Regions from separate parts of the Paraburkholderia sp. BR10882 genome, predicted to be linked through region 2. Evidence: predicted binding sites of a transcription regulator. Region 2 holds the regulator's gene; the other holds the start of a gene.
What was found. Region 2 encodes HrcA, which represses chaperone genes, less so after heat shock. Its sites were predicted from a motif close to TTAGCACTCNNNNNNNNNGAGTGCTAA; they were not measured.

Region 1: groES (co-chaperone GroES) is a predicted target of HrcA. The motif match lies at 4,123-4,149, and genes of this name have one in related genera.

Annotation. Positions count from the first base shown of each region.
Region 1 covers NZ_JBFPKP010000003.1:273,573-288,631, forward strand. The annotation lists gene AB3X99_RS10455 (FAD-dependent oxidoreductase) at 1-878, opposite strand, end outside; gene AB3X99_RS10460 (TAXI family TRAP transporter solute-binding subunit) at 1,393-2,481, opposite strand; gene groES (co-chaperone GroES) at 4,243-4,533, shown strand; gene groL (chaperonin GroEL) at 4,578-6,218, shown strand; gene AB3X99_RS10475 (hydroxymethylpyrimidine/phosphomethylpyrimidine kinase) at 6,428-7,273, opposite strand; gene AB3X99_RS10480 (rubredoxin) at 7,560-7,730, shown strand; gene AB3X99_RS10485 (hypothetical protein) at 7,927-9,444, shown strand; gene AB3X99_RS10490 (YqgE/AlgH family protein) at 9,678-10,256, shown strand; gene ruvX (Holliday junction resolvase RuvX) at 10,253-10,687, shown strand; gene pyrR (bifunctional pyr operon transcriptional regulator/uracil phosphoribosyltransferase PyrR) at 10,721-11,242, shown strand; gene AB3X99_RS10505 (aspartate carbamoyltransferase catalytic subunit) at 11,335-12,354, shown strand; gene AB3X99_RS10510 (dihydroorotase) at 12,389-13,699, shown strand; gene AB3X99_RS10515 (lysophospholipid acyltransferase family protein) at 13,755-14,528, shown strand; gene AB3X99_RS10520 (symmetrical bis(5'-nucleosyl)-tetraphosphatase) at 14,573-15,059, opposite strand, start outside.
Region 2 covers NZ_JBFPKP010000003.1:136,318-151,376, reverse strand. The annotation lists gene AB3X99_RS09960 (HAD family phosphatase) at 1-79, shown strand, start outside; gene pcnB (polynucleotide adenylyltransferase PcnB) at 76-1,722, shown strand; gene folK (2-amino-4-hydroxy-6-hydroxymethyldihydropteridine diphosphokinase) at 1,795-2,340, shown strand; gene AB3X99_RS09945 (deoxynucleoside kinase) at 2,337-3,029, shown strand; gene panB (3-methyl-2-oxobutanoate hydroxymethyltransferase) at 3,095-3,910, shown strand; gene pabB (aminodeoxychorismate synthase component I) at 3,981-5,864, opposite strand; gene dnaJ (molecular chaperone DnaJ) at 5,918-7,054, opposite strand; gene dnaK (molecular chaperone DnaK) at 7,349-9,307, opposite strand; gene grpE (nucleotide exchange factor GrpE) at 9,568-10,155, opposite strand; gene AB3X99_RS09915 (RNA-binding S4 domain-containing protein) at 10,705-11,112, opposite strand; gene hemH (ferrochelatase) at 11,160-12,227, opposite strand; gene hrcA (heat-inducible transcriptional repressor HrcA) at 12,430-13,449, opposite strand; gene AB3X99_RS09900 (NAD kinase) at 13,710-14,621, shown strand; gene recN (DNA repair protein RecN) at 14,716-15,059, shown strand, end outside.

The DNA of each region.
Region 1 (15,059 bases), 140 kb from region 2:
CTCGCGCAGTTAACCACGGCGGGCCCTGTCTTGCTCGTCGCGCGGCGGTAGTAGAACTCGTTGAAGAGCTTCAGCGTGTAGCGGTTCACGGGAGACCACGGCGGGGCGAACGGCACCCGCCGCACGGGGCGGCGCGGCATGTCGAAGCAATGGTCGGTTGCGTGGTCAGCGCTGACGTAGATGCCGCGCCCAAGCGAGGCGCCGCGTCCTAAACAGTCGATCCACGCCACGCCATACTCGTGCTTTGCGTCGTACTCGTTCGACAGCGCAAGAAACTCATCGAGATTGCCGAAGGGACGTGTGTGGGTGGCCAGGCGGCTCGACTCGACAGGCATCAGTTGCAGTTCGACCCATTCGACGATTCCTGTCAGGCCAAGGCCGCCGATTGTTGCGCGATAGAACACAGCGTTTTCCTCGGGCGCGCATTCAATTGGCTCGCAATCGGAGCGCAGTAGCGAAAAGCGACGCACATGTCGTCCGAAGGTGCCGCGCACGTGGTGGTTTTTACCGTGCACGTCGTTGGCAATCGCGCCGCCGAGCGTTACGAATTGCGTTCCGGGCGTGACAGGCAACATCCACCCGCGCGGGACCGCAAGCGCAAGCACATCGCCGAGCGTGACGCCCGCCTCAGCACGAATGACGCCGGTTTTCCAATCCGCGGCAATGAAGCGGCCAAGACCGCGAAGCATAAGGACGTGGTCGGTGGCGGCAAGACAGCTGTCGCCATAGCTGCGACCATTGCCGAAGGGTAATGTCGTGCCGAAACGCGTGGCGGCGTCGCACAGCGCAGCCTGCGCGTTCTCTCGCCAACCGGGCTCGCGGCCGGTTTGCGGTGCATACGGGTAGTGGCCCCAGGAGCTGAGCTTCGAGATGCTCATGACGTGCGGTCGCCGGTTAATGGATTAACAGTAGGCGCATATTAGGGAGGCTGCGCGGGGATGACCGTGCGCCGGAACACAAAGACCGTCCTCCGCTCGCGAACTCTGCCCCGACGGCAGCGTTCCGGATCACAGGCTTTGCATGCGATCTCGATACGTTCCTCAGGAAAAGCGACACATGGCGTCGCTTAAACCGGGGCGAGCGAACTGCCTGGCGATCTCGTGGTCCGAGCCGTGTATTTCTATCGCATCTGTGAGTGGCGCAGCTTTATATGGCGGAACAAGCCTGCCATTTGTCTGGGTACAAACGATTGCGATCATGTATGGCCGGGACCAACATCCATCTGCGTATGCAGGTCATTTTCGGCGCTCGCGTTGATTGATTGCGGCAACCGCTCTCACTTACAAGATCGCACTTCTGACATGCACGGTCGTCCGCGTCGCTCATCTTCTGGGCGCTCGTGTTCATCGCGCGTTCCCCCGATCTGTCGCACACTGCTGATGCAGTGTCAAATTACTTGCAAAGCAGAAGCAGGCGCTCCGGGTCCGAACAGGGCCGTGCATTGACTTGTTCTGTGGCGACGGCGCGCGGCGCCGCGGCCGCCTGCATCGCGGCACGATGCGCGAAGCACGCCTTCAGGCGTCGCTCAACGGGCGGATAGTATTGCCAGCCTTTGCCGAGGCCCGGCAGCTCGAGCTTCACCTGCTTCCACTTCGGATGGCCGTGTTCCTGCAGGTTGTCGAAGTTCGCGCAGAGCGAATCGGCAAAGCGCTTCAGGTTGCCGACCGTATCGCGCAGGTTGTAGTCATAGGTGACGAGAAAGGCCTTGACCGTCCACGTCGGCACGTCTTCCTTGAGCCAGTTCGGGTAGCTCGACACGTGAATCGTCGCAGGATAGTAGGTCTGCTTGGCGCGTGCCGTTTCCGGCGCGTTCGCATCGACGCGCAGGAAGCGGATCTGCTGAAGCAGTTCGGGGTTCATGTCGGTAAAGAGCTTGGCCGGTTGCCCGGCGACGATGATGGCCACATCGATCTTCTTGACGATGAGCGCGGCCAGCGCGTCCTCGTTGCTCAGGTGCTGCGCGTTCTGCTCAGGAATCGGCTGGCCGAACATGAGTCGGTACAGCGTCGTCGCCGACTGCGCGGTGCCGCTGCCGATCAGGCCGACGCTCATTACCTTGTCCTTGATCTCGTTGATCGTCTTCATCGGCGAGTCGGTACGCACCACGAAGTAAATCTCTTCGTCGTAGAGCGGCATGATGAGCCGCAGCGGCCGTATCAGCGTGCCGGCCTCTTCGTTGCCGGAATTGGCCATGTCGACGTAGGCCTGGTAGACGTCGGACTGCACGAGCGCGAGCTTCACGCCGGGCTCGAAACGCATGCGCTGCACGTTTTCGGCCGAGCCTTTCGATGGGATCACTTCGAGGTCGATGCCCGCCGGCTGCGCGACCCATTTCGCCAGGTCCTGGCCGATCTGAATGTACGTCCCGCGCTCCTGGCCGGTCACGATCTTGTAGTTCGCGTCTGCGGCAGCGGCGAGCGCGAGTGTCGAAAAGAGCAGGGTAATCAGCGCCGCCAGTCCTGCGAGCATCGTTTTCAGCATGGTCTCTCTCCCGCCTTGGATACGTTCTACGACAGACTTCGATTTAATCTGTAATCGTTTTCAATGCGTGCCGTCGGTGGATGGGGCGTCCTTCCACCCAAGTTGACGAATCGCGCGCTCCTGGGTATCGACGCCGTCGTCGTTGCTGCCAGGGACGTTTGCGCCGGCGGCAGCGGATTGATTCGCAACTGCCGACGTAACGCTCGTATCCGCACTTTCGACGTCCGTTGGATGTCCGTTAGCTGACGTGCTACTCGCGCTCGGCAGCGGGGGAGGTGACGCGACTATGGCTGGGGCGTTCGGCGCGGCCGGCGCAGCGGCGCCCCAATCCCGCGACGACGGAAGCGGAACGCTGCTTGCATCGCGCGGCCGCGGCACAGCCGCGTCCGATTGCGCGGGGCCGATCGGCGTACGAAGCGGCGACCAGCCCGTCGCCAGGATGGCGCGCTCCATCAGCGATCGTGCGTGCAGGCTGGCCGGATCTATCGCGAGCGCCAACGATGCCTGTTCTCGCACGCAATCCCAGACACGTTGCGAGGCACATCGGTCCGCGCTTTGCAGCGCATCCTCGCGGCGTTGCTCCGCAGGTGCGCTGTCGCGCTGTATCTCGCGCGCTGCCTGATTGTTCGCGCCACGTGGAAGTGTGGCATTCGCGCTTGGCAAGCTTTTCTCAGAGAGGCTCGCGCGCGTGACGCGTACTTCTCTTTCCTGGCCGCGCCTTTCGCCGTATAGCAGAAACGCAGCGTATGCGATTGCGACAATGAACCAGGCGAGCAAAACGCCCTTCACGAAGCGCCCTTTACCGGTGCGCCAGAACGGCCGGTGTTCCTCGAGTTGATAGTGGTGCAAATAGTCTGCGTGCACCGCCGGGCGATGGGATGCGGCCGCGCCGGCAAGCGGCACCTTTGCAACGGCAGGCATAGGCGCTGCCGCGGAACCGATGACTCTTAAGGTGGCTTTCGGGCGCGCGTGCGCAGCCGCGTCGAGCGGGCGATCCGTGCCGCAATAAGGGCAGGAATCGACATGCTGATAGAGCGTCCCGCCACAGAACTTGCATGGTGTGGGGAAACCCCGGTTACGAGTCATCTGAACTGACATGCTGTCGTTCCACCGTCATGGCGACGCCATTTCGGCATGTTCAGGATCGTCGTTGAAGCGATCGGCGAAGCCTCGCGGAACTCACGATCTGCATGCGCAGGAGAGCGGCGGTGCCCGATCGGGCGCAGCCGCTCGAAAGATCATATGAGTGATTTTCCGTTCATCCGTTGATTGCCGGTGTTGCCTACCGCACATATGCGCTGCCTACGAGCAGTAGGGCGCCAACAAACCGCTTGCGCATATAAATCGCGCCGGATCATGGCAAGATCGGGGATTTCCCCGAGAGGCGTCCCGGAGGACCCGGCGGGCTGGGGCCCGCTTGCTGGATGCCGTTGCTGCCAGAGTCATGCGGTTTCTTATGGGGTCGGATATTGAGGCGATCTATCCTATTGTTTTTATTAGAAAATACTTAGATATGGCACGGAAGCCCGACATCCAATAGTTCCAACCTGAACTAGCAAGAGTGCCTCCGGGGTTGAATCAATCTCAACGGAAATTCCCCATTCCGCCCCTTCTTGAATTTGTCACTCCCCGTCCATATAATTAGCACTCACCGCATGAGAGTGCTAACAACTCCGGTGCGAACAACATCTCTGGCTGGCGGTAGTCGGCAGCCAGGTTTTCTTGAGTCGCTTCAAGTCCTAATCAAGAGAGGATCTATCCATGAACCTTCGTCCTTTGCATGATCGCGTGATCGTCAAGCGCCTGGATCAAGAAACCAAGACCGCTTCGGGCATCGTGATCCCGGACGCAGCGGCAGAAAAGCCGGATCAAGGCGAAGTCCTGGCCATCGGCCCGGGCAAGCGAGACGACAAGGGCGCCCTGATCGCGCTCGACGTGAAGGTCGGCGATCGCGTTCTGTTCGGCAAGTACGCTGGCCAGACCGTCAAGGTCGATGGCAACGAACTGCTCGTGATGCGTGAAGAAGACATCATGGCCGTGGTGAACAAGTAAGTTCATTCCACCGCTCACTATTCAAGAATTCAAGGAGTTAGAAGATGGCAGCTAAAGACGTCGTGTTCGGCGATTCCGCCCGTTCCAAGATGGTTGAAGGCGTGAACATTCTCGCCAACGCAGTGAAGGTCACGCTGGGTCCGAAGGGCCGCAACGTGGTGCTCGAGCGCTCGTTCGGCGGCCCGACGGTCACCAAGGACGGTGTCTCGGTCGCAAAGGAAATCGAGCTCAAGGACAAGCTCCAGAACATGGGCGCGCAAATGGTCAAGGAAGTTGCTTCCAAGACCAGCGACAACGCCGGTGACGGCACGACGACGGCTACGGTTCTGGCCCAGTCGATCGTCCGCGAAGGCATGAAGTACGTCGCATCGGGCATGAACCCGATGGACCTGAAGCGCGGCATCGACAAGGCCGTCGCAGCAGCAATCGAAGAGCTGCGCAAGGTCAGCAAGCCCTGCACGACCAACAAGGAAATCGCTCAAGTCGGCTCGATCTCGGCAAACAGCGACACGTCGATCGGCGACCGTATCGCTGAAGCGATGGACAAGGTTGGCAAGGAAGGCGTCATCACCGTCGAAGACGGCAAGTCGCTGCAAGACGAGCTGGAAGTCGTCGAAGGTATGCAGTTCGACCGCGGCTACCTCTCGCCGTACTTCATCAACAACCCGGACAAGCAAGTCGCCGTGCTGGAAAGCCCGTTCGTCCTGCTGTTCGACAAGAAGATCTCGAACATCCGTGATCTGCTGCCGGTTCTGGAACAAGTCGCGAAGGCTGGCCGTCCGCTGCTGATCATCGCTGAAGACGTCGAAGGCGAAGCGCTCGCAACGCTGGTCGTCAACAACATCCGCGGCATCCTGAAGACCGTCGCCGTCAAGGCTCCGGGCTTCGGCGACCGTCGCAAGGCCATGCTGGAAGACATCGCGATCCTGACCGGCGGTCAAGTCATCGCTGAAGAAACCGGCCTCACGCTCGAAAAGGCAACGCTGGCCGAACTCGGTCAAGCCAAGCGCATCGAAGTGGGCAAGGAAAACACGACGATCATCGACGGCGCAGGCGAAGCCGTGAACATCGAAGCGCGCGTGAAGCAAATCCGCACGCAGATCGAAGAAGCGACGTCGGACTACGACCGTGAAAAGCTGCAGGAGCGCGTTGCCAAGCTGGCAGGCGGTGTCGCAGTGATCAAGGTCGGCGCTGCGACCGAAGTCGAAATGAAGGAAAAGAAGGCACGCGTGGAAGACGCGCTGCACGCAACCCGCGCTGCCGTTGAAGAAGGCATCGTCCCGGGCGGCGGCGTTGCGCTGATCCGTGCACGCACGGCAATCGCCAGCGTGAAGGGCGCCAACGCAGACCAGGACGCCGGTATCAAGATCGTCCTGCGCGCCATGGAAGAGCCGCTGCGCCAGATCGTCACGAACGGCGGCGAAGAAGCTTCGGTCGTCGTGGCAGCAGTCGCCGCTGGCCAAGGCAACTACGGCTACAACGCAGCGACCGGCGAGTACGTCGACATGGTCGAAGCTGGCGTGGTCGACCCGACGAAGGTCACGCGTACCGCACTGCAAAACGCAGCTTCGGTTGCCGGCCTGCTCCTGACGACGGACGCAGCCGTTGCTGAAGTGCCGAAGGAAGATGCTCCGATGCCTGGCGGCATGCCCGGCGGCATGGGCGGCATGGGCATGGACATGTAATCGCGATCCGGAGTTGGTGCTTCAGCGCCTACTCCGGTCCCATGCAGAGCCAGGCTCACGCCGAAATTACATCGAAGTGCAGAAGTGCAGGGGACGCGCCGTGAGGCGTGTGCCCCTAGCCCGAAAAGAAGAGCCCGCAGCGATGCGGGCTTTTTTTCGTCTGTGCGGTTTGCACGCCTGGCCTCCGCGCAGAAGGCCAGGCCGTGGTCTTATTGCTTCGCTTCGCCGGGCGAGGCTTCGTCCGCGTCCGTGTCGTTGCTGCGCGCCCAGAAGAACCGGTCGGGCAGCCACGCGCCCATCCCCGGCCTGAACGCGTTCTGCACGGCCTGATACACATATTCCTGCGCTTCGCGCACGGCCTCTGGCGGCTCTTGCCCATTGGCAAGCAGCGCGGCGATGGCGGCGCCGAGCGTGTCGGTCACGCCCATCATCGGCTGCGTGGAGCGGTCCCACAGATCCTGGCGCAACTGGCCGTCTTCGCAATACAGTGTGTTGACCACACGATGCGTGCCCGTTTCCATCGCCAGGATGTACTCGCAACCGGTGGCGAGCAGGTGCGCAATGGCCGCGTCGACGCTGGGCGCTTCCGCGTCGCCGTCTGGCTGTGCGAGCGCGATCAGCGTGGCGGAGTCGGCCACGAGCAGCGTGGTCTGCGGCACGAGCAGGTCGGCCATCGCTTCACGCAGTTCGTCGGCGGCGAGGACGTGCTCGTCGTCGAGCGTGAAGTCGGGGGCGAGGATGAGCGGCAAGTCGTCATAGTCGGCGACCACCTCGGCGATCGCGCTCACGACCTCGGCACGCGCGCCCGCGCCGACCTTGAACGCCGCGATGGGCATGTCTTCGAGCAGCATGCGCGCCTGGGTGGCGACGGTTTCGGGGTCGAGCCCAGTCACTTCGTCGCAGCCTGCGGAGTCGCGCACCGTGTAGCCGGTCAGCGCGGTGACGCCGTGGCAACCCATGCTGGCGAGCGTGAGCAGGTCGGCTTGAAGTCCGCCGCCGCCGGTCGGGTCGGAAAGGCCGAAGGTGAGGACGATGGGAGGGGTGTCGCTGGGCATGAACGTGGCGAGATGGATTGGACTTCGGGCGCGGCGTACCGTGCCGTCATAAGCGAATGCTTTAATTATGCGGCCTATCGACGAATCCGGGGGACGGATGACCCCGGCGCGCGCGCGAGGATTTCTCCGCGCTGCACGCGCCGCCCGCGTCAACGCATGCTGTTTGATCCCGTGCAGGCCAGATTTCCTCTTGCTAGGCATGGAAACGGCAACAAGGTACCATCATGGCTCTCGTTTCCCCGATTTTTTTTCCGACTGGTTTCGGACTTTTCGACGCGGCATAAGAATGGAATATAGAAGCTGGATGTGCCTGATCTGCGGCTGGATTTACGACGAAGAAGCCGGTTTGCCAGACGAAGGCATTGCCCCCGGCACGCGCTGGGAGGATGTCCCGATCAACTGGACCTGTCCTGAGTGCGGTGCGCGCAAGGAAGACTTCGAGATGGTCCAGATCTGAGCGCGTTGCCCGGATAGCTGGCGATAGCCGGCGCGCAGTCTGGCTGCAGATTCCAGAAGTGTGGCGGGTGTGGAGTGCGGTGTCGCAACAGCGGGCACCGTATTTGCGCTTGCCATCGCGGTTGTCGACGTCAGCGTCGACGCCATTGTCGAGATTGCCCGCCTGGTCGGCCCGCTAACGTTTTCGGCGCTGCCCTATGAGTCATCCTTCAAGCTCTGATGTGCGGTTCGAAGCGTTGCCGAATCCGCGCGGCGGCACGGTGCCGTTCGCGCACGGCGCGCTCGCCCAGGCGCTGGACGCGCTCGAGGAGCAGCGTGATGTGGCCCGGCCGCTGCGCCAGGCTGCCCGCACGCTGCACGACGCCGGCTGGCTTGCCGCCGCGCGCTTTGCCGATACGCTGCTCCTCGCTTCCCCGCTCGCGCTCGCTGCGCCCGTGCCCGTAGAGCCGCCGCCGGGCTTGCCCGTGCGGCCGCTCCACGCACCCGAGGAAGCGCAGGGCGCTGAATTCCGCGTCTTGTTCAGTGAGGCGCTCAAGGAACTCGTCGCCGCGCTCGAGCGACGCAATCTGCGCGAGCTGGCGTGCTCGCCCGCGCTTTTTGCGCGGCAGCATGCGCTCGTGGCCGCGCTCGCGGAGCACGTGCCGGGCATCGCGCTCGCCTATGAGGACGTGGCGCTGCAGGGCCGGCCGCTCGCGCCTGCTTCGCTGCATCCGCAGCCAGCCCAACGCTTCGGCCAGGTGCGCGCGCGCTTCGAGCAGGCGCTGCTGCATGCGCTGAAATCGCACGTCGGCAACGGCAGCCGTGCGGCCAACGCGCTCGCGCTCGCGGCATTCGACGAGATGGACGCCTGCATGGCCGAGCTATCGAGTCCCGATCCCTACGACTTCTGGCGGCTTGCATCCGCGTGTGGACGTGCGCTGCGACGTGGCGTGGCGTCGTGGGGCGACGAGGGCGTGCGGCGGCTTTACGCGCGCTGCAACCTGCTGATTGGCGAGCACGCGCGCGGCCTGCGCTTCGCGCCGCAAACGCTCGTGCGCTCGACGCTGGCGCTGCTCTGGCGGGACTACGCGCTCTTCGGGGCCGCCGCGGAAGACACCGCGGACGTCGATCTGCTGCACGACTACGGCTTGACCGTGGAATGGCACATTGCCGGCACGCAAGCCTCGGAGGCGCTGTGGGAAGCCGGCAGCGCGCAGGCCGGCGCGCTCGCGGCACGCGTGGCGCCCACGCGCGAGCTGGGTGCGCTGGTCGTGAACGGCAACGCGTATGAAGATTTTCTGCAGACTGCCGATGCGGCGATGATCGCGCTCGGCACGCACTCACGCACGCTGACGTTGCGCGGGGCGGGCGCTGCCCCGGAGCCCGCTGACGCGCTGGTCGCGGCCGACGCGGCGTACCGCATCGGCGCTGCGGCCTGGGCGCTCGGGCTCGGTCATGTCGGCCAGCTCGCAGATGCGCTGGGCCTCGCCTGGCGGCGCACCGCGCATGCGGCAACGCTCGCGGCCCTCGAGGCGCGGGGCGCGCCGTCGGTACAGGCGCCCGGAGCCGAGGCAATCGAGCACGCCAGCGAGGCGCTGCGCGCCATGCTGCACAAGGTCGCTGCAGGCATCGCGCAGCCCGACGCCACGCCGGCGGTGCGTGCGCTTGGGGCGGCGATCGTCGGCGGCGCGGCGCAAACCGCGGCGCAGCCCGCATTGCAATCCATTGCGCACTGAATGCACGGGGCGGGCGGATCCACGCGCGCGTCTGGCTGCCGAGGCACCGGGCACCGGCCTTGCGCCATCGGCCCAGTGCCCTGCAAGGGCACAGCGCGCGCGTGTTAGAGTGAGCCATTCCCTGCAATGCGCAACGCGTAGCGGCTGGCAAAGTGCGAGGCGGCCATCGGGCGCCCGACTTCCGGCCTGGCAGCGCGCCGCCATTGCGCATCGTCTTTGCTAGAATTCAAACCATGTCCAAGAGTACCGATCGCATCAATCTGACCAACCAGTTCCTGATCGCCATGCCGAACATGGCGGACCCCACGTTTTCAGGAACGGTGGTCTACCTTTGCGATCATTCGGAGCGCGGCGCGCTCGGTCTCGTCATCAATCGGCCCACCGACATCGATCTCGAGGCACTCTTTTCTCGCATCGACCTCAAGCTCGAAATCGAGCCGCTCCTGCACGTGCCCGTCTATTTCGGCGGCCCGGTGCAGACCGAGCGCGGCTTCGTGCTGCACGCGCCCGCCGAGGGCACGAGCTATACGTCTTCGATGTCGGTGCCGGGCGGGCTCGAGATGACCACGTCGAAGGACGTGCTCGAAGCCGTTGCCAACGGCAGCGGCCCTGAGCGTTTCCTCCTCACGCTCGGCCATGCCGGCTGGGGCGCGGGTCAGCTAGAAGACGAAATCTCGAAGAACGGCTGGCTCACGGTCGAGGCCGATCCGAAGATCGTGTTCGACGTGCCCGCCGAAGAACGCTTCGAGGCGGCGCTCGCGCTGCTCGGCATTTCTTCGACGATGCTGTCGGGCGAGGCGGGTCACGCATGAGCGTGGCCGCGGGGCGAGGGGCCGGCGAGGCCACCCTGCTTGCGTTCGATTACGGCGAAAAGCGCATCGGCGTGGCGCTCGGCAATGCGCTCACGCGCCGTGCCCGGGCGCTTACCGTCATTCCCAACAAGAGTCGCGACTACCGCTTCGAAGCGATAGGCGAGTTGCTGCGCGAATGGCAGCCCGATGCGCTCGTGGTCGGCTTGCCGTGCCATCCGGACGGCACGCCGCACATCATGACGCAGCACGCGAAGCGCTTTGGCAACCAGCTCAACGGCCGCTTCGGTCTGCGGGTGGTCTGGGTGGACGAGCGCTATTCGTCTGTCGACGCCGAAGCAAGGTTGCGCGAGCGCGGCGAACGCGTCGACCATGTCGACGCCGAAGCGGCCTCCGTGATTCTCCAGCAGTACCTCGACGAACTCCCGCTCTGATTAGCCCGCGAGTTGCCCGATGCGAGTTGCCTGATGATTACTCCCGACGCTGAAGCGCTGTACTTCGCCCTTCTCGACGAGATTCGCGCGGCTTATGACGCCGATGCGTTTGGCGCGCCCGGCGGCGTGGCGATCGTCGGCATTCATAGCGGCGGCGCGTGGATCGCCGAGCGGCTCGCACAGGACGTCGGGACGCTCGAGTGGGGCGTGCTCAACGTTGCGCTGCACCGCGACGACTATGCGAAGAAGGGCCTGCATCGCAAGGCGAGCGCAACGGCGCTGCCGTTCGCGGTCGAAGGCCGCCACATCCTGCTCGTCGACGACGTGCTCTACACGGGCCGCACGGTGCGCGCCGCACTCAACGAACTTTATGACTACGGGCGGCCGGCCTCCGTCGAACTTGCGGTGCTCGCCGAGCGCGGCGGGCGCGAACTGCCGGTGTCTGCGCGTTTCACCGGCGGCGCAGTGAGCGTCGGCGCACACGAAACGCTCGTACTTGCGCACAGTCCCGACGGCCGCTTCGCCTTTGAAGTCGAGCAGAGCAGCGGTAGCTGACGCGCGCATCGAACCCATTCGGCGGCAGCGACGGCAGACGCACAGGCATGCGAGCTGGCCACACGCCGCCCATCACATCCAGGATTCACGCGATGAACACACAGCCCACGCCCGCAGCGTCCCCAGCGGACGATACGCGTTTTCGCTACGGCTTCCTCAAGGGCAATCCGCAGCTCACGAAGAACGGCGAGCTCAAACACCTGCTGTCGATCGAGGGCCTCTCGCGCGCGATCCTCACGCATGTACTCGACACCGCCACTCAGTTCGTGAGCGTGACCGATCGCGACGTGAAGAAGGTGCCGCTGTTGCGCGGCAAGTCGGTGTTCAACCTGTTTTTCGAGAACTCCACGCGCACGCGCACCACGTTCGAGATCGCGGCCACGCGTCTTTCTGCCGATGTGCTTAACCTGAACATCAACGCTTCATCGACGAGCAAGGGCGAGTCGCTGCTCGACACCATCGGCAATCTTTCGGCGATGCACGCCGACATGTTCGTCGTGCGCCACGCGTCGAGCGGCGCGCCGTACCTGATCGCCGAGCACTGCGCGCCGCACGTGCACGTGATCAACGCCGGCGACGGCCGCCACGCGCACCCGACGCAAGGCTTGCTCGACATGTACACGATTCGTCACTACAAGCGCGACTTCACGAGCCTGCGCGTGGCGATCGTGGGCGACATCCTCCACTCGCGTGTGGCGCGCTCGGACATCCACGCGCTGACCACGCTCGGCGTGCCTGAGGTACGCGCCATCGGCCCGCGCACGCTTTTGCCGGGTGGCCTCGAGCAGATGGGCGTACGCGTGTTTCATAACCTCGACGAAGGCCTGAAGGACGTCGACGTGATCATCATGCTGCGCCTGCAGAACGAACGCATGAGTGGCGCGCTGCTGCCCTCCGCGCAGGAGTATTTCAAGAGCTGGGGCTTGACGCCTGAGCGCCTCGCGCTCGCCGCGCCCGACGCGATCGTCATGCACCCGGGGCCGATGAATCGCGGCGTGGAGATCGACTCGCAGGTCGCCGATGGCCCGCAGTCGGTGATCCTCGACCAGGTGAGCTTCGGCATTGCGGTGCGCATGGCGGTGATGGGCATCGTCGCCGGTAACAACGATTGAAGCGCTCACGCGGCAAGAACGACAAGGGCAGCACATGAAAATCCATATTCAAGGCGGCACGCTGATCGATCCGGCGGCCGGAACCGAACAGCAGCAGGACGTGTATATCGAAGCGGGCAAGATCGCCGCGATCGGTGCGGCGCCCGCGGGCTTCGAGGCAGAGAGGACGCTCGACGCGCGCGGCCTCGTCGTCACGCCGGGTCTCGTCGACCTGAGCGCGCGCCTGCGCGAGCCGGGCTACGAACACAAGGCCACGCTCGGTTCGGAGATGAACGCGGCGCTCGCGGGCGGCGTGACGACCCTCGTGTGCCCACCGGACACCGACCTCGTGCTCGACGAGGCCGGCCTCGTCGAGATGCTCAAGCACCGCGCGGGCAAGCTCGCGCGAGCGCGCGTGCATCCGCTGGGCGCGCTGACCGTGGGGCTGAAAGGGCAGGTGATCACCGAGATGGTGTCGCTGACCGAGGCGGGCTGCATCGGCTTCACGCAAGCCGACACGCCGATCGCCGATACCCAGGTCCTGCTGCGGGCGCTGCAGTATGCGAGCACCTACGGCTACGCCGTGTGGCTGCGGCCGCAGGACGCGTATCTGTCGAAGGGTGGCGTGGCCGCGAGCGGCGCTCTGGCTTCGCGCCTCGGCCTCTCTGGCGTGCCGGTGAGCGCGGAGACGATCGCGCTGCATACGCTTTTCGAACTGATGCGCGTGACGGGTGCGCGCGTGCACGTGCAGCATCTTTCGTCGGCGGCGGGCGTGGCGCTCGTGCGTGCAGCGAAGGCCGAGGGCCTGCCGGTGACCTGCGACGTGACGGCCAATCACGTGCATCTGATCGACATGGACATCGGCTATTTCGACGCCCAGTTCCGGCTCGACCCGCCTCTGCGCCAGCAGCGCGATCGCGAGGCGATTCGCACGGGTCTCGCCGATGGCACGATCGACGCGATCTGTTCGCAGCACACGCCGGTGGACGACGACGAGAAGCTATTGCCTTTCGCCGAAGCGACGCCCGGCGCGACGGGCCTCGAACTGCTTCTCTCGCTCACCGTGAAATGGGCGCAGGAAGCGCGCATCCCGCTCGCGAAAGCGCTCGCCCATGTGACGTCGGCGCCCGCAGCCGTGATGCAGCGTGATCTGGCAAGCCCGGCAGGACGGCTCGCCGTGGGCGCGAGCGCGGACCTGTGCGTGTTCGATCCCCATGCGCATTGGCGCGTCGAGCCTCGCGCACTCAAGAGTCAGGGACACAACACGCCGTTCCTCGGCTATGAACTGCCCGCCGTGGTGCGCGCAACGCTCGTGGCGGGGCAGGTGGGCTTTGAGCGCGGGTTGGATCGAGTTGCAAGCGCATGACAGATTTGTGTCATGCAGGTCTGCTAGGATCTCGCGATTCAGCCTATCGTCAAATATGAGCCTCTTCATTCGCAAGACCCGCCTGCTCGCGCATCTGCTGCGCGGCGCCTTGACCGTCGCGTTGCGTTTTCCGCGCGCTAGCGCCGATCAGCGCCACGCCATGAACCGCGCGTGGTCCCTCAAGATGCTCGAGCTGTGCGGCCTGAAGCTCGTCGTGCACAACGACGCGGCTCGGCTCGACGCGGGCGCGCTCGTCGTGAGCAACCACATTTCGTGGATCGATATCTACGTGATCAACGCGTGGCGGCCCACGCCGTTCGTCTCGAAGGCCGAGATCCGCAACTGGCCCCTCATTGGCTGGTTTGCGCAGAATCTCGACACGGTGTTCGTCGAGCGTGAGAAGCGCAGCGATGCGAAACGCATCATGCATGAGCTGGCGGCGCGGCTCGAGCGCGGCGAACTGATGTGCGTGTTTCCCGAAGGCACGACCTCGGATGGCCTCGCGCTCAAGCCGTTTCACTCGAACATGTTCCAGGCGGCGGTATCGGCTGGGCGGCCCGTGCAGCCGCTGTGCATTTTGTATGAGGATGCGCAGGGGCGGCAGTCGGTGGCGCCGGCGTATATCGACGACCTTTCGCTGAAAGACTCGCTCGACGCGATGCTCAAGTCCGGGCCGCTGACCGCTCACGTTTATGTAGGCGACGCGATCGAAGCGGGAGATGACCGGCGCAAGCTGGCGGCGCGTGCGCAGGAGGCGGTGGGGCAGGCGTTGGAGGCGATGCGGGGTGAGGCGGCCGCGCATCCCCATGGCGTGGCGCAGGCGACTTGACGCCAGAAGGCGTGTGCCTGCGCGCTCGTGGGTGCGTTAGTGCGCTAATCGTTCGTAATAGCACGGCAACTCTCACAGGGCACCTGCGTGAGGATGCGTTTGCCCGGATCGCCGACGAGATGGATTGCCGAAAGCTCCTCGCCCCAGACGCAGCCCGAGTCGAGCCCGACCAGATTCCTACGCAGGGTGAGGCCAAGCGCCGCCCAATGGCCGAACACCACGGTGATGTCTTCGGTTTTCCGGCCCGGCACGTCGAACCACGGCATGAAGCCTGGCGGCGCGGAGTCGAGGCCGCCGCTGGTTGAGAAGTCCATCACGCCGTCACGGTCGCAAAAACGCACGCGTGTGAGCGCGCTGCAGGTCACGCGCAGGCGCTCGATACCCTTGAGATCCTTGGACCAGCGGTTCGGCTGGTTGCCATAGAGACCGGCAAGTGTTTCCCGCCAGTTGTCACGGCGCAACGCTTTTTCGAGTTCGTGCGCGAGTTCCATCGTGAGATCGACGTCCCACTGAGGCAACACGCCTGCATGC
Region 2 (15,059 bases):
CACCAACCCCGACGACACCCTGCGCGCTCACGCGCAACAAGCGGGCTGGCGCATTCTCGATTTGTTCCAAGCCCAGTGATCAAGAAACTCATCCGCAAGCTGTTCGGCCAGGACGACGCCGAAGCGGCGCAAGACACCGAAGCCCCCGCCGCCGATCCGGACACGGCCTCGCATGAAGGCGCAACCGCGCTCGCCGGCAGCACCCGCGCGCGCCGCAAGCCGGCCAGCGCGCAGAAGACTTCGAAGCCGCGCGCCGGCAAGAGCGCGCCCGATCCGGCCACGCCCGTCATCCTTTCCGCCGACGTCCACGGCATCAATCCCGCGCTCATCTCGCGCAACGCCGTGCGCGTGACCGAAGGTCTGCAGCAGGCGGGCTTCCGCGCGTTCATCGTGGGCGGCGCGGTGCGCGATCTGCTGCTCGGCGTGGCGCCCAAGGACTTCGACGTCGCCACCGACGCCACGCCCGACCAGGTGCAGAAGCTGTTCCGCCGCGCGCGCATCATCGGCCGGCGCTTCCAGATCGTGCACGTGCAGTTCGGCCAGGAGATCATCGAGGTCTCGACGTTCCGCGCGCTCGTGGATGCGCCGCCTGCGGACGCCGAAGCGCCCGCGCCGGCGCCGGCGCCGGCGCCCGCAAAGCGCATGCGCCGCGACGAGCTCGACCGCAAGACGCACCACGTCGATGCGAGCGGCCGCGTGCTGCGCGACAACGTCTGGGGCGAGCAGCACGAAGACGCCACGCGCCGCGACTTCACGATCAACGCGATGTACTACGATCCGGCCACGCAAACCGTGCTGGATTACCACAACGGCATGGCCGACATGCGCGCGCGCCTGCTGCGCATGATCGGCGACCCGGCCACGCGTTATCGCGAAGATCCGGTGCGCATGCTGCGCGTAGTGCGTTTCGCGGCGAAGCTCGGCTTCGAGATCGAGGAGCACACGCGCGACCCCATCGTGAAGCTCGCGGACCTCATCAACAACGTACCGGCCGCGCGTCTTTTCGACGAAATGCTCAAGCTGCTGCTCTCGGGCCACGCGCTCGAGTGCCTCAAGTGGTTGCGCAAGGAAGGGCTCCATCACGGCCTGCTGCCGCTGCTCGACGTGGTGCTCGAACAGCCGCAAGGCGAGCGCTTCATCACGCTCGCGCTGTCGAACACCGACGCGCGCGTACGTGCAGGCAAGCCGGTCTCGCCGGGCTTCCTGTTCGCCACGCTGCTGTGGCACGACGTGCAGCAACGCTGGCAGCAATACACGGCCGAAGGCGAATTGCCCGTGCCGGCGCTGCATCGCGCGATGGACGACGTCATCGACGCGCAAACGGAAAAACTGGCGATTCACCGTCGTTTTTCGTCGGACATGCGCGAGATCTGGGGCCTGCAGCTGCGCCGCGAAAAACGTGGCCGCGGCGCGATCAAGCTGCTGGAACACCAAAGATTTAGAGCGGGGTATGATTTCCTCCTGCTGCGCTGCGAATCGGGCGAGCTGGACGCCGAAGTCGGCCAATGGTGGACGGACTTCATTTCCGGCGACAACGCCGAGCGCGAGACGCTTCTCGCGCAGGGCGGCAAGGAGCGCTCGCCGCGCAAACGCCGCCGCCGCGGCGGCGCGAAGAGCCGCAGAACGGGCGAAGGTGCTGTATCGGAAGCCGGCGCTGCCGGTGACGTGCATGAAGCCAGCAGTGCGGACTATGACGGCCACGCCGGTCCGCACGAGGACTGACGCCGTGCGGCGTCGCGGCTTGCCGCGGCGCACATGCGTCGAACCGCAACAAAAGTCGCAGGAAGTGAAGCCATGACGGTTGCCTGGCTGGGAATTGGCGCGAATCTGGGGGATGCGCGCCAAACCCTCAAAGACGCGGTGGTGTGCCTTGCACAACAGCACACCCTCACCGTCGTCGCCAAATCGAGTCTGTACCGCACCGCGCCCATCGACGCGGGCGGCGACGACTATTACAACTGCGTCGTGAAGATCGAGACGAGTCTCGACGTTCACGCGCTGCTCGGCCTGTGCCAGCGCGTGGAGCATCATTTCGGCCGGGAGCGCCCCTTTCGCAACGCGCCCCGCACGCTCGACATCGATATCCTGCTTTACGGCGACGCCACCATCGACGAAACCGACCTCGTCGTGCCGCATCCGCGCATGACGGGCCGCGCATTCGCGCTCGTGCCGCTCGTCGAGATCGATCCCGAACTCGTGATTCCGGGCCAGGGGCCCGCCAGCGCGTTCCTCGCCGCCGTGGCCGCCCAGCGCATCGAGAAGGTCAAGCCGTTGTGCCAGTGCATGGGTGTGGCGCCAGCACCGGACACGCCGCCCTCCGGCTCCGGCAACTGCCGATGAGCACGACACCCCTGCCCGTCGTCAGCGCGCGCGCCACGCGACCGGCCGCGCTCCAGTACATCGTGATCGAAGGGCCGATCGGCGCGGGCAAGACGACGCTCGCGACGCGTCTGGCCGAACGCTGGTCGATGCAGACGCTGTTCGAATCGAACGCCGAGAATCCGTTTCTGGAACGCGTGTATCGCGACACCGCGCCCTCGTCGCACGCGCTCGCGGCGCAGTTGCATATCGCCTTGCAGCGCGAGCAACTTTCGCGCGACGTCGCCGCGCGCCGCGAAGCGGGCGTGCCGCTCGTGACGAATTTCCTTGCCGAACGCAACGATCTGTTCGCACGTCTCACACTCGCCGAAGACGAACTGCCGCTCTACCGCGCGCTCGCCTCGCGTCTGAGCTCATCGGCGCCCACGCCCGACCTCGTCGTCTATCTGCAGGCGAGCCCCGAGGCGCTGTACGCGCGCATCCAGAAGCGGGCGTTGCCGCGCGAGCTGGCTATTTCGAGTGCGTTCCTGCGGGCGCTCTGCGACAGCTACAACGATTTTTTCTATCATTACGATCATGCGCCGGTGCTCACCGTCGGCGCGGAGCATCTGGATCTACCAGGTTCCGATGCGGACCTCGCGCTCGTCGCCGAACGTATCGAGACGATGCGCGGCCGCAAGGAATCCTTCGTCAAGGGCACGTCGCTATAACCGCCTCATCGGCGCGATCGCGCGGCGCAGCCCCTCCCCGTTTTCCCTTTCCCAACGGATTTCCCATGACTTACCTGCAGGAAACGAGCCGCAGCGCGGTCACCGTGCCCAAACTCCAGGCCATGCGCGATGCAGGCGAACGCATCGCGATGCTGACGTGCTATGACGCGAGCTTCTCGGCGCTGTGCGAGCGCGCGGGCGTCGATACGGTGCTGATCGGCGACTCGCTCGGCAACGTGCTCCAGGGGCACACCACGACGCTGCCCGTCACCATCGACGACATCGCCTATCACACGGCCTGCGTGGCGCGCGCGCAGACCAAGGCGCTGATCATCGCCGATCTGCCGTTCGGCACCTTCGGCACGCCCGAAGACGCGTTTGCGAACTCGGTGAAGCTCATGCGCGCCGGCGCGCAGATGGTGAAGATCGAGGGCGGCGAATGGCTCGCGCCCACGGTGAAGATGCTGGTGGAGCGCGCCGTGCCCGTGTGCGCGCACATCGGCCTCACGCCGCAATCGGTGCATGCGTTCGGTGGCTTCAAGGTGCAGGGCAAGAGCGATGCGGCCGCGACGCAGATGATTCGCGACGCGCTGGCGCTGCAGGATGCCGGCGCGCAGCTCGTGGTGATCGAAGCCGTGCCCGCGGCGCTCGGCGCGGAAGTGACGAAGCAGTTGCGCATTCCGACCATCGGCATCGGCGCGGGCGTGGACTGCTCGGGCCAGGTGCTCGTGCTGCACGACATGCTCGGCATTTTCCCCGGCAAGCGGCCGCGCTTCGTGAAGGACTTCATGACGGGCCAGCCCGATATCGAATCGGCCGTGCGCGCGTATGTGCAGGCCGTGAAGGAAGGCACGTTCCCGGGGCCCGAGCACGTGTTCTGATTGGCAGCTTCGCTTCGCAGAATCAACAAAGCGCGCTCCGTTGGGAGCGCGCTTTGTTTCTACGCGAGCTTCATCGAATCAAGCGCGCCGGCACCGCGCCGCGCAGCGCGTTCGTGAGCATCAAGGCCTCGGCGTCGAGCACATCGTCGCGGCTGAGCACGCGCTCCTGTGCGCCGAATGCATCGTCGTCGAGCAGCACGCCGCGCATCACGCCCGGCAGCACGCCCGAGGCGAGCGGTGGCGTGAACCACTTGCCGTCGCGCTTCACGAACACGTTCGAGCGGCCGCCTTCGGTCAGTTCGCCGCGCTCGTTGAAGAACAGCATGTCGAAGCCGCCCTGCGCTTCGGCCTCGCGCCACGCACGATCGAATTCTGCACGGCGCGTAGTCTTGCGCAGCAACAGCGCGTCGGCGGATTCGACCGGCGCAAAGCCGTAGTCTGATGCCAGCAGCACACCTACGGTGTCTTGCGCGAGCGGCACAAGCGGTGCGTTGGTAATTGTCGCTGCCCCGCTCTTGCCGAGCGCGAGACGCAAACGGTGTGGCGCGTTTTGGTCAGCAAATTTGGCCAAGGTTTCGTCGATGCGCGCTCGCAACGCTTGAGCATCGCACGGGAAGCCGAGCCACGCCGCGCTCGCCGCGAGCCGCGTGAGATGGCGCTCCACGTGGCGCACGCCGTCAGCGCGCGTCGCGTACATCGTTTCGAAGCATTCGATGCCCGGGTCGGCATCGGTCAGAAAACGGGCTTTCAAGCGGCACTCCTCGTATTCGTCGGCGGCCACGCTGTCGAGCACGATGCCCGCACCGACGCCCATTTCGCCGCGCCGCGTGGCGCCCGTGCCCCCGGACGGCGCATCGAGCGTCAACGTGCGGATCACGACCGAGAGGCAAAAGTCGCCGCAAACCTCGCCCGCCGAGGGCGCCTCGAGCCAGCCTATCGTGCCTGTGTAAAGCCCGCGCGGCGCATGCTCGAGCGCTTCGATCAGCTCCATCGTCCGGTGCTTGGGCGCACCCGTGATCGAGCCGCACGGGAAAAGTGCGCGCATGACGCCGGCGAATGTCGTACCTTCGCGCAGCGTCGCTTCCACGGTCGAAGTCATCTGCCAGACGGACGCGTAGGGCTCGACACTGAAGAGCGCCGGGACGCGCACCGAGCCGGTTTGCGCGACGCGCGAGAGGTCGTTGCGCAGCAGGTCGACGATCATCACGTTCTCGGCGCGGTTCTTGGGGTCGTTCGCGAGAAAACGCGCGACGGCGGCGTCCTGCTGCGCATCGGCGCTGCGCGCGGCCGTGCCCTTCATCGGTTTCGCGCGCAACGTTTGGCCGCGCTTCTCCACGAACAGCTCCGGCGAGCACGAGAGTACCCAGCGGTCGCCCGGCAACGCGATCAGCGCGCCGTAACGCACGCGCTGACGCTCGCGCAAGCGCCTGTAAAGCGCGAGCGGCGAACCGTACGCCTCGAAGCCGAGCCGGTAGGTGTAGTTGATCTGATACGAGTCGCCCGCGTGCAAGGCATCCTGCACGGCGGCGATGTCATGCTCGAAGCGCTCGCGATCGACACCGATCGTCACGCCCGCCACGCCTGCAGGCGCAGGCGCTTCAGCGCCCTCTTGCGCCGCGAGCCAGGCATCGGCTTCCTCGCGCGAGAGCGTTTTGCAGCGTTCGAACAATAAAAAACGCAGCGCGGCGTGGCCGTGCTGCGTTTCGTTGGATGAGGTCGTGTCGCGCCTGGCGAATTCGAGCGTGCGTCCAAACTCGTAGTCGCCGATCACGAGGGCGTGAAGGCCCTTGGCCAGTTCGGCATTCGCCTGCGCGCACACCGCGTCGAGATCCGCCGCGCGTTGGCACGCAAGCTCGCGCACGAACCCCGTATAGAGGCGGCTCGAGCGGCTAACCGCCGTCGAGTCGCCATCGTCGAGCAGCGCGAAAGTCGCGCCGCCAGCATTGACTGCCATTGCTGATCACTACCTGCTGCTTACCTGCTGCATGGTGACGCCGGAAAAGCGCGTCAGTCGAAGAAGCTCTTCACGCGGTCGAACCAGCTCTTGCTTTGCGGGCTGTGGCGCGAACCGCCCTCCACGAGCGACTTCTCGAACTGCTGCAGCATCTCGCGCTGGTGTTCGGTGAGCTTGACCGGCGTTTCCACCTGAACATGCACATACAGATCGCCGGCGATGCTCGAACGCAGACCCTTGATGCCCTTGCCACGCAGACGGAACGTCTTGCCCGACTGCGTGCCTTCGGGCACCGTGAACGAGGCGCGGCCCGCCAGCGTCGGTACTTCGATCTCGCCGCCCAGCGCCGCCGTGGTGAACGGAATCGGCATCTGGCAGTGCAGGTCGTCGCCGTCGCGCTCGAACACCGCGTGCTGCTTGATGTGGATCTCGACATACAGATCGCCCGACGGCCCGCCGTTGATGCCAGGCTCGCCGTTGCCGGCCGAACGGATGCGCATGCCGTCGTCGATGCCCGCCGGAATCTTCACTTCGAGCGTCTTGGTTTCCTTGACCTTGCCTGCGCCGTGGCAGTTCGTGCAGGGTTCAGGAATGTACGAGCCCGTGCCGTGGCACTTAGGGCAAGTCTGCTGGATGCTGAAGAAGCCTTGCGACATGCGCACCGAACCCGAACCATGGCAGGTCGGGCAGGTTTCGGGCTTCGTGCCGGGCTTCGCGCCCGAGCCGTGACAGACTTCACAGCCGGTCCAGCCCGGCACGCGGATCTGCGTCTCGTAGCCGTGCGCCGCCTGCTCCAGCGAGATTTCCATGCTGTAGCGCAGGTCCGCGCCGCGATACACCTGCGGGCCGCTGCGCTGGCCACCGCGGCCGCCGCCAGCGGCCTGGCCGAAGATATCGCCGAAGATGTCGCCGAAAGCGTCCGCGAACCCGCCGAAGCCCTGCGCGCCCGCGCCGCCCATGTTGGGATCGACGCCGGCGTGGCCGTACTGGTCGTAAGCCGCGCGCTTTTGCGAGTCCGACAGCATTTCGTAGGCCTCTTTGGCCTCCTTGAAATGCTCTTCCGCATCCTTGTTGTCCGGATTGCGGTCGGGGTGATACTTCATCGCGAGCTTGCGATACGCCTTCTTGATTTCGTCGTCGCTCGCGTTCTTCGCGACGCCCAGAACCTCGTAGTAATCCCGTTTCGCCATATCGGTTCAACGCCGGCCTCGCGCTTCACGGCGCGCGCCGGCTCCTCTTGAATGCTGGATCTCGTGACCCGTTTGCCGTTCCCCTGAACATCCGCACAGGCGCTTATCACGCCGCGGCGGCCCCTGAAAGAGAACGGCCTCCATAAAACAAATGTGCCCGGAGAGCCGGATGGCTCGCCAGGCGCTGCAATGCTGACACGCATCGTAACCGATGCGGCCGCTTTCGTAGTCGCTTTCATCGGATCACGACCGTTCGCTGATCAGGCAGAACGGTCATGACCGCCACGAACCGGCTTAGTCCTTCTTGACTTCCTTGAACTCGGCGTCGACCACGTCGTCGGCGTCGTTCTGCGCGCCCTGCTCGGCCGCACCGGCACCTGCGGCACCCGCGCCGGCGGCACCGGCCGCGCCTGCCTGCTGCGCCTGCATGTCGGCGTACATCTTCTCGCCGAGCTTCTGCGACGCTGCCGACAGCGCCTCGACCTTCGCCTCGATCGTCGCCTTGTCGGCCGACGAGCTCTTCAGCGTTTCTTCGAGATCCTTCAGCGCGGCTTCGATCTTTTCCTTTTCGGAAGCGTCGATCTTGTCGCCGTACTCGGCCACGGCCTTCTTCGTGCTGTGCACCAGTGCGTCGCCCTGGTTGCGCGCGTCGGCAATCTCGCGCAGACGGTGATCTTCTTCCGCGTTCGCTTCGGCGTCCTTCACCATCTTCTCGATTTCGGCTTCCGACAGACCCGAGTTCGCCTTGATGGTGATCTTGTTTTCCTTGCCGGTGGCCTTGTCCTTCGCGCCCACGTGCAGAATGCCGTTCGCGTCGATGTCGAAGGTCACTTCGATTTGCGGCACGCCGCGCGGTGCGGGCGGAATGCCTTCGAGGTTGAACTCGCCGAGCAGCTTGTTGCCCGCTGCCATTTCGCGCTCGCCCTGGAACACCTTGATCGTCACGGCCGACTGGCTGTCGTCCGCCGTCGAGTAGACCTGTGCGTGCTTGGTCGGGATCGTGGTGTTCTTGTTGATCATCTTCGTCATCACGCCGCCGAGCGTCTCGATACCGAGCGACAGCGGGGTCACGTCGAGGAGCAGCACGTCCTTGCGGTCGCCCGAAAGCACCTGCCCCTGGATCGCGGCGCCAACGGCCACGGCTTCGTCCGGGTTCACGTCACGGCGCGGGTCCTTGCCGAAGAACTCCTTGACCTTCTCCTGCACCTTCGGCATACGCGTCTGGCCGCCGACGAGAATCACGTCGTCGATGTCGCCGACCTTCACGCCTGCGTCCTTGATCGCCATGCGGCACGGCTCGATGGTGCGCTCGATCAGTTCCTCGACCAGCGCTTCCAGCTTGGCGCGCGTGAACTTGAGGTTCAAGTGCTTCGGACCCGACGCGTCCGCCGTGATGTACGGCAGGTTGATGTCGGTCTGCTGGCCCGACGACAGTTCGATCTTGGCCTTTTCAGCGGCTTCCTTCAGGCGTTGCAGCGCGAGCACGTCCTTCGAGAGGTCGACGCCCTGCTCTTTCTTGAACTCGCCGATGATGTAATCGATGATGCGCTGGTCGAAGTCTTCACCGCCGAGGAACGTGTCGCCGTTGGTCGAGAGCACTTCGAACTGCATTTCGCCGTCGACATCTGCGATTTCGATGATCGAGATGTCGAACGTGCCGCCGCCCAGGTCGAACACGGCGATCTTGCGGTCGCCCTTTTCGGCCTTGTCCAGACCGAACGCGAGTGCGGCTGCCGTCGGCTCGTTGATGATGCGCTTGACTTCCAGACCGGCGATGCGGCCGGCGTCCTTGGTGGCCTGACGCTGGCTGTCGTTGAAGTACGCGGGAACCGTGATCACGGCTTCGGTGACCGGCTCGCCGAGGTAGTCTTCAGCGGTCTTCTTCATCTTGCGCAGCACTTCAGCCGAAACCTGCGACGGCGCGAGCTTCGTGCCATGCGCTTCGACCCAGGCGTCGCCGTTGTCGTGCTTGACGATCTTGTAGGGCATCAGGCCGATGTCCTTCTGCACTTCCTTCTCTTCGAAGCGGCGGCCGATCAGGCGCTTGACTGCGTACAGCGTGTTCTTCGGGTTCGTGACCGACTGGCGCTTGGCCGGTGCGCCGACCAGCACTTCGTTGTCGTCCATGTAGGCGATGATCGAAGGCGTCGTACGGGCGCCTTCCGAGTTCTCGATCACCTTGACCTGATTGCCTTCCATCAGCGCCACGCACGAGTTGGTGGTGCCGAGGTCAATACCAATGATTTTGCCCATTTTTGTCAAATCTCCAGAATTTGGTCGCTGTGCGGACGCCGCTTTCGCGCTGCGCAGGTAACTACATGCTCGAGCCGCGTTTTCCCTTGTGCGCGGCTGGCGTCCACTTCAATACGGAACTACTGCCCAAATAAGTGCCGCTACGGCGATTTCAAGGGGTTTGGGCTATGCGTTCCATCATTTTTTTTAATCGCAGGGCCGTTGGGTTTCCCTTGGGTTCCTTTGGGTTCCTTCAGGCCACCGCATTACTTACATCTTTCTTACTTCGGTGCCGAAACAGTCACGAGCGCCGGACGCAGCACGCGGTCGGCGATCACATAGCCCTTTTGCAGCACGCTGACCACCGTGTTCGCTTCCTGCTCGGACGGGACCATCGAGATGGCCTGGTGACGGTGCGGGTCGAACTTCTCGCCCACGGGGTTGATCGCGAGGACCTTGCCCTTCTCGAGCGCGCCGGTGAGCTGCTTGAGCGTGAGTTCGACGCCTTCGTTGACCTTGGCGAGGTCGTCCGAGTTATGGGCGAGAGCGGCTTCGAGGCTGTCCATCACCGGCAGCAGATGCTCGGCGAAGTTTTCGATCGCAAACTTGTGCGCCTTGGCGACGTCTTCCTGCGCGCGGCGGCGTACGTTCTCGGTCTCGGCCTTGGCGCGGACGAAGGCGTCCTGCAATTCGGCGACTTTCGCTTGGGCTTCGGCCAGTGCGGCCTCGGCAAGCGCCGCTGCGTTCTGGTCCACGCCGCCTTGGGCTGCCTGCTCGGCCGCTTCAGCCGCCTGGGGCTGGGCTGCCTGCGACGCCTCGTCCGCGGGCGTGGGGTTCTGGCTCGTCGGGTTCTCTTGCGTGTTTTCCATGTCGCTGAACGTGGTTGAATAGTGAAAAAGGGAACAAAGCTTCGGGCGCCATGACGCCGGCCGCTCTACTGCGCCTGGGCCGTTGCGCCGACGCGACAGAGGCTTCGGACATCGCGAGAGCACATGGGTGCCGGATCGCTTGTTTCAAGAGGCTCTCGCGGCTTTTTTATACAGAAGATCAAGCCGCGAAATCGCCCGTAACAATCATTACTGCAGCGCCGCAAAAATGAAATTGAGTAAGGGACATCCCTGACCTACACTCAGGAACAGGTGCTGCTCATGACGCGTTTACCCTGAGCCCGGCACCGCACCGAATGGGCCCACGGACAGCACCTTTTTTAGCAGCATCACCGCACATAAAAACGCTGTCCGGGCCTCGAAACTGGCTGTTTTGCTGCGATCCCAAGGGGAGTACCGTGAAACTGACCTTTGCCATATCGGTGGTCGCGCTGGTACTCATCGCCGGGACTACGACCATCTGCATGTCGGGCGCCGTGAACGAAAACACGACGGAATACGGGGGCGTGCACGCTACGATGGAAGCGCTCTTCAACCCTCACGCGAAAATTTGTCGATAGTGCGGCGGTCGCGCTTGGTCGGCCTGCCCTGCAACACGGCAGCCGGTTCGCGAAAGAGCCGGCGCCGGTCCTGCTCCGCCGCGCGCCGCTCGCGCCCGGCTTCCGTTTCCGTATAGAGCGTCTGCGCGATGCTGGCGGGGCCGCGCATCTCGCAAATCCCCAGCACCCGCACTTCCCAGACCACGTGATCGATCTCGATTTCGACGAGGTCGCCCACGCGCACGTCCTTCGATGCCTTCACGGCGTCGCCGCCAATGCGCACGCGCCCCTTGCTCACGGCGTCCGAGGCGAGCGAGCGCGTCTTGAAGAAACGCGCCGCCCATAACCATTTGTCGATGCGCAGCCGCGCGCCAGGTTCGGTCGAAATCTTGTAGTTCATCAGAAGCTTTCCGGATGCGCCGCTCAGTTCACGCTCAGTTCACTGGGTCAGGCCACTGCGCCAGCCGGCGCCGCGGCCTGCACGGGCCAGCCCTGCAGGTGCTGCGCAACAATCTCGCCCAGCGCCGCGATCCACGCCGGCGAGGCATTCAGGCATGCTATGCGGTGAAACTCCTTGCCGCCGCCGTGCAGGAACTCGTCGCGCACTTCCATGCCGATTTCCTCGATGGTTTCCAGGCAATCCGCCGTGAAACCAGGGCAGAACACGTCCGCACGGTGCACGCCGCCCGCGCCCAGTTCCCGCAGCGTGGGCGCCGTGTATGGCTGGAGCCATTGCGCCCGCCCAAAACGCGACTGGAAGGTCACCCGGCATTCGACCGGCGTTAGCTCCAGCGCGTGCATAAGGAGCGCGGCCGTTTGCTGGCACTGGTCGTGGTACGGGTCGCCCAGATCGAGCGTACGGCTCGGCACCCCGTGAAAACTCAGCACGAGGCGGTCGCCCGCCGCGAAATTGGGTTTGCCGTGCGCGTGCCAGTACTGGTGCACCTGGGCCGCGAGCGCCGCGATATACGCCGGATGGTCGTGATAGCCGCGCACCGTGCGAATTTCCGGCTGGTTGCGCATGCGGCGCAGCGCGGCGAAGGCCGCGTCGAACGCCGTGGCCGTGGTCGACGCCGAGTACTGCGGATACATCGGCATGAGCAGGATGCGTTCCGCGCCCGCGAGCTTGAGCTGGTTCAGCATCGCCGGGATGTCGGGCGTGCCGTAGCGCATCGCGTAATCGACGAGGACCGTGTAGTCGTTGATTTGCAGCAGATGGCGCAGGCCGTCGGTCTGCTTCTGCGTATGCACGCGCAGCGGGGAACCCTCGGGCGTCCAGACCGCCGCGTACTTCTTCGCCGACGACCGGCCGCGAAACGGCAGGATCAGCGTGCGCAGGATGACCTGCCAGATCGGCGCCGGAATCTCGACCACGCGCGGATCGGACAGGAACTGCGCGAGATAGCGGCGCACGGCGCGCGGCGTGGGCGCGTCCGGCGTGCCCAGGTTGATGAGCAGCACGGCGACGCGATGCGCCGCGGCGGACTGCGAAGGCCGCTCCAGGTCGAAACGCATAGGCGATCAGTGGCGCCGCGCGAATGCGCAGCAACGGTTGCATGAAACAAGCATTATAGCGGGCGGTCCTGGCGGGCCAAACCGGACCCGCGACGCGGCGACTCACCGCACGTTGGCCATTCGGCCGATGGCGCGCGCCACGCCTTTCGGGGGATGATCGTCGGAAAGAGGGTGGTCCGATGCCCGGTGCCCGATGCGGCGCTCAGTTCTGGCTGAGCGTGAGCGAGAGCAGGCGCGCCGTGATGTCGACGATCGGAATCACGCGGTTGTACGCCATGCGCGTCGGTCCGATCACGCCAAGCGTGCCGACGATCTTGCCGTTCACCTCGTAGGGAGCCGTCACCACGCTCATTTCCTCGATCGGCACGAGTTGCGACTCGCCTCCGATGAAAATCTGCACACCCTGCGCGTGGCTCGAGACGTCGAGCAGCTGCAGCAGGCTGGTTTTCTGGTCGAATACGTCGAAGAGCTTGCGCAGGCGCGCCATGTCCGAGGAAAGGTCGGCCACTTCGAGCAGGTTGCGCTCGCCGGAAATGAGCAAGGTGTCGCCGCTTTCGGGCTCTTCGGTGCTCGCGGTCACGGCCGCGTGCATGAGCGTGGTCATGTCGCCGCGCAGCGCGTCGATTTCCTCGCGCAGGCGGCGGCGCACCTCGTCGAACGACAGGCCCGCGAAGTGCGCGTTGATGTAATTTGAGGCTTCGATGAGCTCGGAAGGCGTGAAGTCGCGCTGCGTCGCCATGATGCGGTTCTGCACGTCGCCTTCGGGCGTCACGATGATGAGCAGGATGCGCTTGTCGGACAGGCGCATGAACTCGATCTGCTTGAACACGTGGCTGCGCCGGGGCGTCAGCACCACGCCCGCGAACTGCGAGAGGTTCGAGAGCACGCTGGCCGCCGCCGCCACCACTTTCTGCGGCTCGCCGGGGCGCAGCGTGGTCTTTACCGCCCGCGTGAGCGCGTCGTCGTCCGAACTGGGCTCGACGGTGAGCATGGTGTCGACGAACAGGCGATAGCCGCGCGGCGTGGGCACACGCCCGGCCGAGGTATGCGGGCTGGACACGAGACCCAGCTCCTCGAGGTCCGACATGACGTTGCGGATCGTCGCCGGGCTCAACTCCAGGCCGGAATAGCGCGACAGCGTGCGCGAGCCGACCGGCTGACCTTCGGCGATGTAGCGCTCGATCAGCGTCTTGAGGAGGGTTTGTGCGCGGGGATCTAGCATGACTCAAAATTTTAGCCTAATGGCGGGTTGGCCGCGAGTGCGCCGCCAGGTCGGGCCCGACGGGCAGGCCCGCCGCGTGGGGCGGCCCGGTTTCGGCCGTTACCGCCGGGCATGTTGCATGGCACATCGTCTGGCACATCGCGCGTTGTCATCGCCGTGTCACCGGCTTAGGGCGGGAGGGCGCGGCGCGCAAGGCCTGGCGGGCCGTGCCCGGCTTGCGCCAGGTTCTTTTCGTGACCTGACTATGGTGTAATGCCGGCATGCAGATCCAGAAGATCCAGAGCCAGTTCAAGACGGTTGCGCTCGTTGGGCGCAGCAATACGCCAGGCATTGCCGAGCCGCTGACGGCGCTCGCCCAGACCATTTCGAAGCGCGGCTTCGAGGTCGTGTTCGAAGCGCAAACCGCAGAGGAAATCGGCGCGCAAGGCTATCCCGCGCTGCAGCCGTCCGAAATCGGCGCGCGCGCGGACGTGGCCGTCGTGCTCGGCGGCGACGGCACGATGCTCGGCATCGGCCGCCAGCTCGCGCCCTACCGCACGCCGCTCATCGGCATCAACCACGGGCGGCTCGGCTTCATTACCGACATCGCGTTCTCCGAGATGCAGGAGGTCGTGCCGCAACTGCTCGCGGGCTCGTTCGAGCGCGAGGAGCGCTCGCTGCTCGAGTCGCGCATCACCCGCGACGGCGACCCGATCTACCACGCGCTCGCCTTCAACGACGTGGTCGTGAACCGTAGCGGCTTTTCGGGCATGGCCGAACTGCGCGTGAACGTCGATGGCCGCTTCATGTACAACCAGCGCTCCGACGGCTTGATCGTCGCGACGCCCACGGGCTCGACCGCCTACGCGCTCTCGTCGCAGGGGCCGATCCTGCATCCGCAGCTGCAAGGCATCGTGCTCGTACCGATCGCGCCGCATGCGCTCTCGAACCGCCCGATCGTGCTGCCCGACGACTGCAAGGTAAGCATCCAGATCGTGGCGGGCCGCGACGTCAACGTGAACTTCGACATGCAGTCGTTCACGGCGCTGGAACTGAACGACGTGATCGAGGTGCGCCGCTCGCGCCACACGGTGCCCTTCCTGCACCCGGTCGGCTATAGCTACTACCGCACGCTGCGCAAGAAGCTGCATTGGAACGAGCACCCCTTGCTGCAGGGCGATCCGGAGGACTAAACCCGCGTCCTGGCGTGAAGCGCGCGGGTGCGTTGCCATGCAGCCAGCAGTCCCACGGTAATCAAAGCCAACCCAAAAAGCAGAACCAGACGCCATGCTTCGCCATCTCTCGATTCGCGACTTCGTGATCGTCGCCGCGCTCGACCTCGAATTCGATAGCGGTTTCACCGTGTTTTCCGGCGAAACCGGCGCGGGCAAGTCGATCCTGATCGATGCCCTCGCCCTCACGCTCGGCACGCGCGCCGACGCGAGCGTCGTGCGCACCGGCGAGGCCCGCGCCGACATCACCGCCGAGTTCGACGTGCCCGCGCATGCCGCGCTTTGGCTCGACGAGCAGGCGCTCACGAACGGCGACGGCGAGCACACGGTCATGATGCGCCGCGTGGTGGACAGCGGCGGGCGCTCGCGCGCCTTCATCAACGGGACGCCCGCCACGCT